2 regions of the Pseudomonas sp. FP597 genome follow, and region 2 is predicted to be linked to the other one. Evidence: predicted binding sites of a transcription regulator. Region 2 holds the regulator's gene; the other holds the start of a gene.

Region 1 (5,350 bases), 1.4 Mb from region 2:
GACGGAGTTACCCCCGTTACTTCGTGGTTGGAACTGACATGGCAATCTCGCGGCGAAAATAGCTTATTGCGCCCATGAAAAAGCCCGCAGCGACGGCGGGCTTTTCTTATAAGCAGGTGACTGACCTCAGATAGGTCGGCTACCGTATTTGTTATCCGGTTTCTTGGGCGGGTCCGCCACCACATTGGGCTCGACCTCGACCACTTTGCCGCCTTTGGCAAGAAACTCTTCCATCGCGCGGGCAAGGGCATCGCGCTCTTTGTTCTTGGCTTCAACGCTCGGCAATTCGTCTACCGAAACAGCGGCCTTGGCCTTGCCTTTGGCCTTGGGCGCGGCGTCATCGCCGACACTTTCATCAACGTCTTCCGCAACGTCTTCCGCCGCCACTTCAAGACCTTCTTCGGTGTCGTCGTCACCTACTTCGAGGTCGTCGTTTTCCAGATCATCGTCGCTCATGTTCTACCTCATGACTTGCGAAAAGCAGATTAGTTATAGCCCAGCTTTATCCTCTGTCGAGTTCGCCGGAAAAAAATCAATGTCCACCGGATATCCAGCGGCCTATGCCTCATCACCGTGCAAGGTGGCGAGGACTTTACGCGCACCGCCATGATCACGGTGTTCGCCCAGATAAACACCTTGCCAGGTCCCCATCGCCAAGCGGCCGGCCTGCACCGGCAAACTCAGCTGGCACCCCAGGAGACTGGCCTTGAAATGCGCCGGCAGATCATCCGGACCTTCGTCGTTGTGTTCGAACCCTGCCCGGCCTTGCGGCACCAGCGAGTTGAAAAACCGCTCGAAGTCACGGCGAACCGCCGGGTCGGCATTCTCGTTGACGCTCAACGAGGCCGAAGTGTGCTGCAACCACAGGTGCAACAGGCCCACACGACACGCCTTCAATTCAGGCAAGCCGGCAAGCAACTCATCGGTTACCAGGTGAAAGCCCCGAGGCTTGGCCCGCAGGGTGATCAGGGTCTGTTGCCACATACAGTTCTCCGCCCATCGGCGCGCATTCTAGCGCGCTCTGGGAAAAAACAAAGTGTCGAATACGCCTACATGCCTGTAAGACATTCGCACGCTTGAAAGTGCCGCACGCGTCCCAACACAAACTTTGCGTAAAAACCGACACAGCTTGTTAAGACTGACAAACGCCAGGCAAAAAAATGCCCGGCAAGCCGGGCATCTTTTTTGCGCTTATTTACAAGTTGTAGCCACGCTCGTTGTGTTGTGCCAGGTCGAGGCCGACCGCCTCTTCCTCTTCGGTGACACGCAGGCCCATGACCGCGTCCAGCACCTTGAGGATGATGAAGGTCACGATCGCCGTGTAGATCACAGTGAAGCCGACGCCTTTGCACTGGATCCAGACTTGAGCTGCCACGTCCGTCACGGTGCCGAAGCCACCCAGGGCCGGAGCCGCGAACACGCCGGTGAGGATGGCGCCCAGGATACCGCCGATACCGTGAACACCGAAGGCGTCCAAGGAATCGTCATAGCCCAGTTTGCGTTTGAGGGTCGTTGCGCAGAAGAAGCACACCACACCCGCCGCCAGGCCAATGATCAGCGCGCCCATCGGGCCCACAGTACCGGCTGCCGGCGTAATCGCCACAAGGCCCGCCACTACACCCGAGGCGATGCCCAGTGCGCTTGGCTTACCGTGGGTGACCCACTCGGCGAACATCCAACCCAGCGCAGCGGCTGCGGTGGCGATCTGGGTTACCAGCATCGCCATACCGGCCGTACCGTTGGCCGCAGCAGCGGAACCGGCGTTGAAGCCGAACCAGCCGACCCACAGCATCGCCGCGCCTACCAGGGTGTAACCCAGGTTGTGAGGCGCCATGGGTGTGGTCGGAAAGCCTTTACGCTTGCCGAGCACCAGGCATGCCACCAGGCCAGCCACACCGGCGTTGATGTGCACGACGGTGCCGCCAGCGAAGTCCAACACGCCCCAGTCACCCAGCAACGAACCCGGACCGCCCCAGACCATGTGGGCAATCGGTGCGTAGACCAGGGTGAACCAGACCCCCATGAAGATCAGCATTGCAGAGAACTTCATGCGTTCGGCGAAGGCACCGACGATCAGCGCCGGGGTAATGATCGCAAACGTCATCTGAAAGGTGACGAAGACCGCCTCGGGGAACAGCGCCGCAGGGCCAGTGATACTGGCCGGGGTCACGCCCGACAGGAACAATTTGGACAGGCCGCCCACGAACGAGTTGAAGTTGACGACGCCTGCTTCCATCCCGGTGGTGTCGAACGCCATGCTGTAGCCGTAGACGAACCACAGGATGGTGATCAACCCGGTGATGGCGAAGCATTGCATCATCACCGAAAGAATGTTTTTGGAACGCACCATGCCGCCGTAGAACAGCGCCAGGCCGGGAATGGTCATGAACAGCACCAGCGCAGTGGACGTGAGCATCCACGCAGTGTCGCCAGAGTTGAGGACTGGAGCAGCCACTTCGTCTGCCGCCATGGCCAGGCTTGGCATTACGATGGACAACAGGGCTCCGAGCCCTGCGAATTTACGCAGAGTCATATTGTTTTCTCCTGGGGCGTTGGGGTTTGGCGGCTTAGATTGCGTCGGTATCGGTTTCGCCGGTACGGATGCGAATCGCCTGTTCCAGATTGACCACGAAGATCTTGCCGTCACCGATCTTGCCGGTGTTGGCGGCCTTGGTTATCGCCTCGATAACCCGGTCAAGATCCTTGTCGTCAATCGCGACATCAATCTTCACCTTCGGCAGGAAATCGACGACGTATTCCGCGCCGCGATACAGCTCGGTGTGACCCTTCTGCCGACCGAAGCCCTTGACCTCAGTAACGGTAATGCCCTGCACGCCGATCTCGGACAACGACTCGCGTACATCGTCCAACTTGAACGGCTTGATGATGGCAGTGACTAGCTTCATGAAAACTCTCTCCCGAATTGGTGGACTTGCCCCAGGAAAACAAACCCGTCTCAAGTCTAAGCGCAGTGCCTGGCTTTGTAACGCATCGTCGCAAGAGCAATCGCCGTTGCGACGCCAGCGAACCACTGGTGACGAAACCTGTACCCCTGATCCGTCGGCGCACTGCATTCGTCACAGCGACTGCATCAGTGCATGGGTCATGATCGTCTAAGCAGAAACCTTGCCAGCTCCGTAAAACTCACTGAAATCAGTCCGTTGCCTGCTTAACCCCACCTGCGGGGCTGTTTGGCGGCTGCAATGCGCACGAAAACAGTGCGCCAGCGCCCGGCCTTATGCGCGAAAAGCGTGCGTCGCAGGCCGTAAAAAGACTATAGACGCTGCGTGATACACTGCCGGCCAACAGTTTTCCGGAATATTTCCCATGCTCGCGCCCAAAGACCTCCTCGACGCCCTGAGCGGCCACGCCTCTCGCCTGTTCAGTGGCGACACCTCGCTGCCCCGCAACGAAATCGAAAGCCAATTCAAGGCATTGCTGCAAAGTGGTTTCAGCAAGCTCGACCTGGTTAGCCGGGAAGAATTCGACAGCCAGATGGTGGTGCTGGCCCGCACCCGTGCGCGGCTGGAGAGCCTGGAAGCGAAAGTCGCGGAGTTGGAAGCGCGGTTGACGCCACCCGCTGAATAAACGCAATCAGTGTGGGAGGGGCGGTGGATACGTTCTGTAAAACCTCTTCGCCTCGCTCTCCCCCACCTCGTCTACCCTTGAAAAACCCGCAGGAAGCGGCCGCCCATTTCAAGGAACGAGCATGTCCCTCGCCATTGTTCACAGCCGCGCCCAGGTCGGCGTCGAAGCCCCCGCCGTCACCGTTGAAGTACACATGGCCAATGGGTTGCCGTCCCTGACATTGGTGGGCCTGCCCGAAACCGCCGTCAAGGAGAGCAAAGACCGCGTGCGCAGCGCCATCCTCAACTCCGCGCTGCAATATCCCGCGCGCCGCATCACCCTCAACCTCGCGCCCGCCGACCTGCCCAAGGACGGTGGGCGTTTTGATTTGGCGATAGCCCTGGGGATCCTGGCGGCCAGTGTGCAGGTCCCGGCGTTGATGCTCGACGAGGTGGAATGCCTAGGGGAATTGGCGTTGTCCGGTGAGGTACGCGCGGTGAAAGGCGTGTTGCCGGCCGCGTTGGCGGCGCGCAAGGCCGGACGCACCGTGATAGTGCCACGGGCAAATGCCGAGGAGGCCTGCCTGGCTTGCGGATTGAAGGTCATTGCAGTGGATCACCTGTTGCAGGTGGTGGCGCACCTGAATGGGCACGTGCCGATAGAGCCCTACAAATCCGATGGCTTGCTGTATCTGAACAAGCCCTACCCGGACCTGAGCGAAGTGCAGGGCCAGCTCGCCGCCAAGCGTGCATTGCTGATCGCCGCGGCGGGTGCGCACAACCTGCTGTTCAGCGGGCCGCCGGGTACCGGCAAGACCTTGCTCGCCAGCCGCCTGCCGGGTTTGCTACCGCCGCTGAGCGAACAGGAGGCCCTGGAGGTGGCGGCGATCCAGTCTGTGGTCAGCCTGGCGCCACTTTGCCATTGGCCGCACCGGCCGTTTCGTCAACCCCACCATTCAGCATCAGGCCCCGCATTGGTGGGCAGCGGCTCGAAACCGCAGCCAGGGGAAATTACCCTGGCTCACCACGGGGTGTTGTTCCTGGATGAGCTACCGGAGTTCGATCGCAAAGTGCTGGAGGTATTGCGCGAGCCATTGGAGTCAGGACACATCGTGATTTCCCGTGCTAGGGACCGAGTGAGTTTCCCGGCGCGTTTCCAACTGGTGGCAGCCATGAATCCCTGCCCTTGCGGTTATATGGGCGAGCCCAGTGGGCGCTGTCGCTGCACGCCGGAGCAGATCCAGCGGTATCGGAACAAGCTCTCCGGGCCGTTGCTGGACCGGATCGACCTGCACCTCACCGTTGCGCGAGAAACGACCGCGCTGAACCCAACCCAGAAAACCGGTGACACAACGGCAACGGCCTCCGCCCAGGTGGCCAGGGCTCGCGACCGCCAGCAACAGCGCCAGGGCTGCGCCAATGCGTTCCTTGATCTGCCGGGGCTGCGTGAGCACTGCCAACTGCTGAAAGTCGACGAAGGCTGGCTGGAGAGCGCCTGCGAGCGACTGACGTTGTCACTGCGCGCGGCGCACCGATTGCTGAAGGTGGCACGCACCCTGGCAGATCTGGATCAGGCGGACGCGATCACCCGTGACCACTTGAAAGAGGCCCTGCAATATCGGCCAGCCGCAGTCACTTGAGTCTGACGCAGATCCAGATGCGGAAGGGGCGGTGCGACGATTCAATTTGCTCCCGATAGCCTTGCACCTGAACTCAGCGGAACCGATCTACTTCATGGCGCAAGCCCGACGCCAGCGTCTCCAGCTCCTTGGCGGTAATCGCCA
Region 2 (5,350 bases):
GATCTGCGCGCTCGGCACGGCGTTGGGCGCGGTGCCGGTGCTGGTGATTCGGCGGATGCCGGTGGCCTTGGGCGATACCTTGTTGGGCTTTGGTGCCGGTGTGATGTTGGCGGCGACTGCGTTTTCATTGGTTGTGCCGGGCATAACGGCGGCCCAAAGCCTGGGGCTCTCGCCCTGGGGCGCGGGCGGCTTGATCAGCTTCGGCATTATGCTGGGGGCGTTCGGGTTGTACCTGGTGGATCGCAGAGTCTCCGGTGCCAGCCCGGAAATGCTGGTGGGCACTCCGGAAAAACCGGTAATCCCGCCGCGCATCTGGCTGTTTGTATTTGCCATCATCGCTCACAACATTCCGGAAGGCATGGCGGTGGGTGTCTCCGCCGGTGGCGGCATGCCGGATGCGGACAGCCTGGCCATGGGCATTGCCTTGCAGGATGTACCAGAAGGCCTGGTAATTGCCTTGGTATTGGCCGGGGCGGGGATGTCGCGGGTCAAGGCGTTCCTGATCGGTGCCGCTTCAGGTTTGGTAGAACCGGTATTCGCCGTGCTCTGCGCCTGGTTGGTGAGCCTGGCGCAGGTGCTGTTACCTCTGGGGCTGGCGCTGGCGGCTGGGGCGATGTTGCTGGTGGTGACTCACGAAGTCATCCCCGAATCGCGCCGCAATGGCCACGAAAAACTGGCCAGCCTTGGCTTGTGCATCGGGTTCTGCTTGATGATGGTGATGGATACTGCGTTGGGCTGAGGCCATTGCGGCCTCGTGCCTGAGTCAAAAGCGGGTTTATTCGCCCTCGTCAAAGTAGTTGTTGATCAGCGCCACCAGGGCATCCATCGCTTCCTGTTCTTGCTCGCCTTCGGTCTTCAAATGAATCGTTGTGCCCTTGCCGGCCGCCAGCATCATCATGGCCATGATGCTCTTGCCATCGACCATGGAGTCCGGGCTGCGCCCGGCGCGGATCTGGCAGGGAAACTGCCCGGCGACGCCGACGAACTTGGCCGAGGCCCGGGCGTGCAAACCCAGCTTGTTGATGATTTCAATTTCACGAGCGGGCATCGCGGGGGTGTTCCTTTCAGCTGAGGTCGCGGTGGCGGACCTGGACGTTCTTGAGGGTTTGTTGCAGCACCTGGCCCAGGCGTTCGGTCAGGTAGACGGAGCGGTGGTGGCCGCCGGTGCAGCCGATGGCAATGGTGACATACGCGCGATTGCTCGCGGCGAAACGCGGCAACCATTTGAGCAAGTAGCTGGAAATGTCCTGGAACATCTCCTCTACATCAGGCTGCGCGGCCAGGTACTCAGCCACAGGCTGGTCCAACCCGGACTGCTCGCGCAGTTCAGGCTTCCAGTAGGGGTTGGGCAGGCAGCGCACATCGAACACCAGGTCGGCATCCACCGGCATCCCACGCTTGAAGCCGAATGACTCGACGAGAAACGCCGTGCCGGGCTCGGGCTGGCTCAACAGGCGCAGCTTGATAGCGTCGCGCAGTTGATACAGGTTGAGACTGGTGGTGTTGATCTTGAGGTCGGCCAGATCAATGATCGGGCCCAGCAGCTTGGTTTCGTCCTCGATGGCTTCGGCCAGGGAGCGGTGCGGGCTACTGAGCGGGTGGCGTCGACGGGTTTCGGAGAAACGCTTGAGCAGTGTCTCCTCGTCGGCGTCCAGGTACAGCACATCACAGTGGATATGCTTGGCGCGCACTTCTTCAAGCAGTTCCGGGAAGCGCGACAGGTGGCTGGGCAAGTTGCGCGCGTCAATCGAAACGGCTACCAGCGGTTGCGCCAATTCGGTGTGAATAAGTGCACGTTCCGCCAGTTCCGGCAGCAGGCCGGCGGGCAGGTTGTCGATGCAATAGAAGCCGCTGTCCTCAAGCACATTGAGCGCGGTGCTTTTACCCGAGCCTGAGCGGCCGCTGACGATGATCAAACGCATGATTAGTGCCCGTTTTGTTCATCCAGGACAACTTGATACAGCGCCTCATTGCTGCTGGCACTGCGCAGTTTGTCGCGGACGTCCTTGCGGTCGAGCATGCTGGCGATCTGCCGGAGCAGTTCCAGGTGCGCATCGGTGGCGGCTTCCGGGACCAGCAGCACAAACAGCAGGTCGACCGGGGCACCGTCGATGGCGTCGAAATCGATGGGCGCTTCCAGGTGCAGCAGGGCGCTCACGGGACTATTGCAACCTTTGAGGCGGCAGTGAGGAATGGCGATACCGTTGCCAAAACCTGTGGAGCCGAGTTTTTCACGGGCAACCAGCGCTTCGAAGACATCTTGCATCTCCAGATCCGGCACCTCGCGGTGGATCAGGTTGGCAATTTGTTCGAGGGCTTTTTTCTTGCTGCCGCCCGGCACGTTCACGAGGGAACGGCCGGGGGTCAGGATGGATTCAAGTCGGATCATGGGGGGAGGGTTAACGACCTGTACCTTGCATCAGGTGCAGATTCTTTTCCTTATGCTTTATGAGTTGGCGGTCCAGCTTGTCGTAGAGCGAGTCAATCGCCGCGTACATGTCCTCATGCTCAGCATTGGCGACGAGCTTGGCATTCGGTACGTGCAGGGTGGCCTCGATTTTCTGCTTGAGCTTATCGACCTCCATGATGACCTGCACGTTGGTGATCTTGTCAAAATGCCCCGCAAGCTTGTTCAGCTTGCTCTCGGTGTACTCACGCAGGGGCTTGGTGACTTCCAGCTGGTGTCCACTGATGTTGACTTGCATACAGCTTCTCCTTCGTTGCCAGTGCATAAAGCGGCGGGTAGGAATACCCGCCACTGGAACGCTGTGGCCCGCCCGTCACATCAAACGCTTACGCTCGCTGGAAGGCGCGATCCCAAGGGACTCGCGGTACTTGGCGACGGTTCGACGGGCGACCTGAATGCCTTGTGCCTCCAGTAAACCAGCGATCTTGCTGTCACTCAACGGCTTTTTCTGATTTTCCGCGGCAACCAGTTTTTTGATGATCGCGCGGATCGCCGTGGACGAGCATTCGCCGCCCTCGGAGGTGCTGACGTGGCTGGAGAAAAAGTATTTCAGCTCATAGATACCCCGTGGGGTATGCATGAATTTCTGCGTGGTCACCCGTGAAATCGTCGACTCGTGCATGCCCACCGCTTCGGCGATGTCATGCAGGACCAGCGGCTTCATCGCCTCGTCGCCGTACTCCAGGAAGCCGCGCTGGTGCTCGACGATCTGGGTGGCCACTTTCATCAGGGTTTCGTTGCGGCTTTGCAGGCTCTTGATGAACCAGCGCGCTTCCTGCAACTGGTTGCGCATGAAGGTATTGTCGGCACTGGTGTCGGCGCGTTTTACAAAACCGGCGTATTGCGGGTTGACGCGCAGGCGCGGCACCGACTCCTGGTTAAGCTCAACCAGCCAGCGTTCGTTGTCCTTGCGCACGATCACATCGGGAATCACGTATTCGGCTTCGCTGGATTCGATCTGCGAGCCTGGGCGCGGGTTGAGGCTTTGCACCAGCTCGATGACCTGGCGCAGGTCATCTTCCTTGAGCTTCATGCGGCGCATCAACTGGCTGTAGTCGCGGCTGCCCAGCAGGTCGATGTAATCGGTGACCAGGCGTTGGGCTTCCGCGAGCCACGCAGTCTTGGCGGGCAACTGGCGCAGTTGCAGCAGCAGGCATTCGCTGAGGGTGCGCGCGCCGATACCGGCGGGTTCGAACTGCTGGATGCGGTGCAGGACGGCTTCGATTTCGTCCAGTTCGATGTCCAGTTCCGGGTCGAAGGCATCGAGAATTTCTTCGAGCGTCTCGTCCAGATAGCCCTGGTTGTTGATGCAGTCGATCAGGGTCACGGCGATCAGGCGATCGGTGTCCGACATCGGCGCCAGGTTCAGTTGCCACAGCAGATGGCTCTGCAGGCTTTCGCCGGCGGAGGTGCGGGTGGTGAAGTCCCACTCGTCATCGTCGTTGCTGGGCAGGCTGCTGGCACTGGTCTGGTAGACGTCTTCCCAGGCGGTGTCCACCGGGAGTTCGTTGGGAATGCGTTCGTTCCAGTCGCCTTCCTCAAGGTTATCCACCGTCGGGGCGGTTTCCTGATAGGACGGTTCCTGCACGTCGGAATTGGGTTTTTGCTCGATGTTGTCGGCCAGCGGGTCTGCATTATCGAAGTCGTCGCCCTCTTCCTGGCGTTCGAGCATCGGATTGGACTCCAAGGCCTCCTGGATTTCCTGTTGCAGGTCCAGGGTCGACAATTGGAGCAGGCGGATGGCCTGTTGCAGCTGCGGTGTCATCGTCAGCTGCTGGCCCATTCTCAGGACTAGCGATGGTTTCATGGCAGGGGCTTAACACCTTATTCGCCGGCGCAGTGCGCCATCCACGACAGGGCGCGTGAGCGCCAAACATAAGCAAATTATATGCCTGATATCGGGGGCTTTGCCTAGAGCGCGGTAACAATAAAAAACTCGAGGTTTTTATTGACTCCCGCGCTCCAGGCGACCGACTTGCCGCCGCCTTGTCGGTACGGACAGGTTTACAGGCGGAACTCGTGACCCAGGTACACTTCCTTGACCAGTTCGTTGGCGAGGATAGTCGCGGAGTCACCCTCGGCGATCAATTGGCCATCGTTAACGATATACGCGGTTTCGCAGATATCGAGGGTTTCACGCACGTTGTGGTCGGTGATCAGCACACCGATACCCTTGGCCTTGAGGTGGTGGATGATCTGCTTGATGTCACCGACCGAGATCGGGTCGACGCCGGCAAACGGTTCGTCCAGCAAGATGAACTTGGGGGCGGTCGCCAGGGCACGGGCGATTTCCACGCGGCGGCGTTCACCACCGGACAGGCTCATGCCCAGGTTGTCGCGAATGTGGTTGATGTGGAATTCCTGCAGCAGGCTTTCCAGCTCCTTGCGGCGCCCATCGCGGTCGAGTTCCTTGCGGGTCTCAAGGATCGCCATGATGTTGTCCGCAACCGACAGTTTGCGGAAGATCGACGCTTCCTGGGGAAGATAGCCGATACCGGCCCGCGCACGGCCGTGCATCGGCTGGTGGCTGACATCCAGGTCGTCGATCAGAACGCGACCCTGGTCCGCCTGGACCAGGCCGACGATCATATAGAAGCAGGTGGTCTTGCCGGCGCCGTTGGGGCCGAGCAAGCCGACGATCTGGCCGCTGTCGATCGACAGGCTGACGTCGCGCACGACCTGACGGCTTTTATAGGCCTTGGCCAGATGCTGGGCTTTCAGGGTTGCCATTACTCGGCCTTCTTCTTCGGCTGGATAACCATGTCGATGCGTGGGCGCGGCGCGGTGACTTTGCTGCCATTGGCGCGACCGGCGTTAGCGATCTGCTTCACGGTGTCATAGGTGATTTTTTCACCTTCCGTGGAGTTGCCGTCCGGGCTCAGC

Evidence for each region. Region 2 encodes sigma-54, which starts transcription at its own class of promoters, with help from an activator protein. Its sites were predicted from a motif close to ANTGGCATNNANNTTGCTNT; they were not measured.
Region 1: a site for sigma-54 is predicted at 3,115-3,134, ahead of glnK (P-II family nitrogen regulator). Genes of this name have one in related genera too.

What each region holds. Positions count from the first base shown of each region.
Region 1 covers NZ_CP117432.1:6,294,287-6,299,636, forward strand. Annotated here, with positions in the region: gene PSH66_RS28985 (HAD family hydrolase) at 1-37, shown strand, start outside; gene sutA (transcriptional regulator SutA) at 127-456, opposite strand; gene PSH66_RS28995 (secondary thiamine-phosphate synthase enzyme YjbQ) at 559-984, opposite strand; gene PSH66_RS29000 (ammonium transporter) at 1,196-2,533, opposite strand; gene glnK (P-II family nitrogen regulator) at 2,568-2,906, opposite strand; gene PSH66_RS29010 (accessory factor UbiK family protein) at 3,328-3,588, shown strand; gene PSH66_RS29015 (YifB family Mg chelatase-like AAA ATPase) at 3,710-5,206, shown strand; gene PSH66_RS29020 (methyl-accepting chemotaxis protein) at 5,280-5,350, opposite strand, start outside.
Region 2 covers NZ_CP117432.1:1,124,763-1,130,112, forward strand. Annotated here, with positions in the region: gene PSH66_RS05135 (ZIP family metal transporter) at 1-739, shown strand, start outside; gene PSH66_RS05140 (HPr family phosphocarrier protein) at 776-1,048, opposite strand; gene rapZ (RNase adapter RapZ) at 1,065-1,922, opposite strand; gene ptsN (PTS IIA-like nitrogen regulatory protein PtsN) at 1,925-2,389, opposite strand; gene hpf (ribosome hibernation-promoting factor, HPF/YfiA family) at 2,400-2,705, opposite strand; gene PSH66_RS05160 (RNA polymerase factor sigma-54) at 2,781-4,274, opposite strand; gene lptB (LPS export ABC transporter ATP-binding protein) at 4,472-5,197, opposite strand; gene lptA (lipopolysaccharide transport periplasmic protein LptA) at 5,197-5,350, opposite strand, start outside.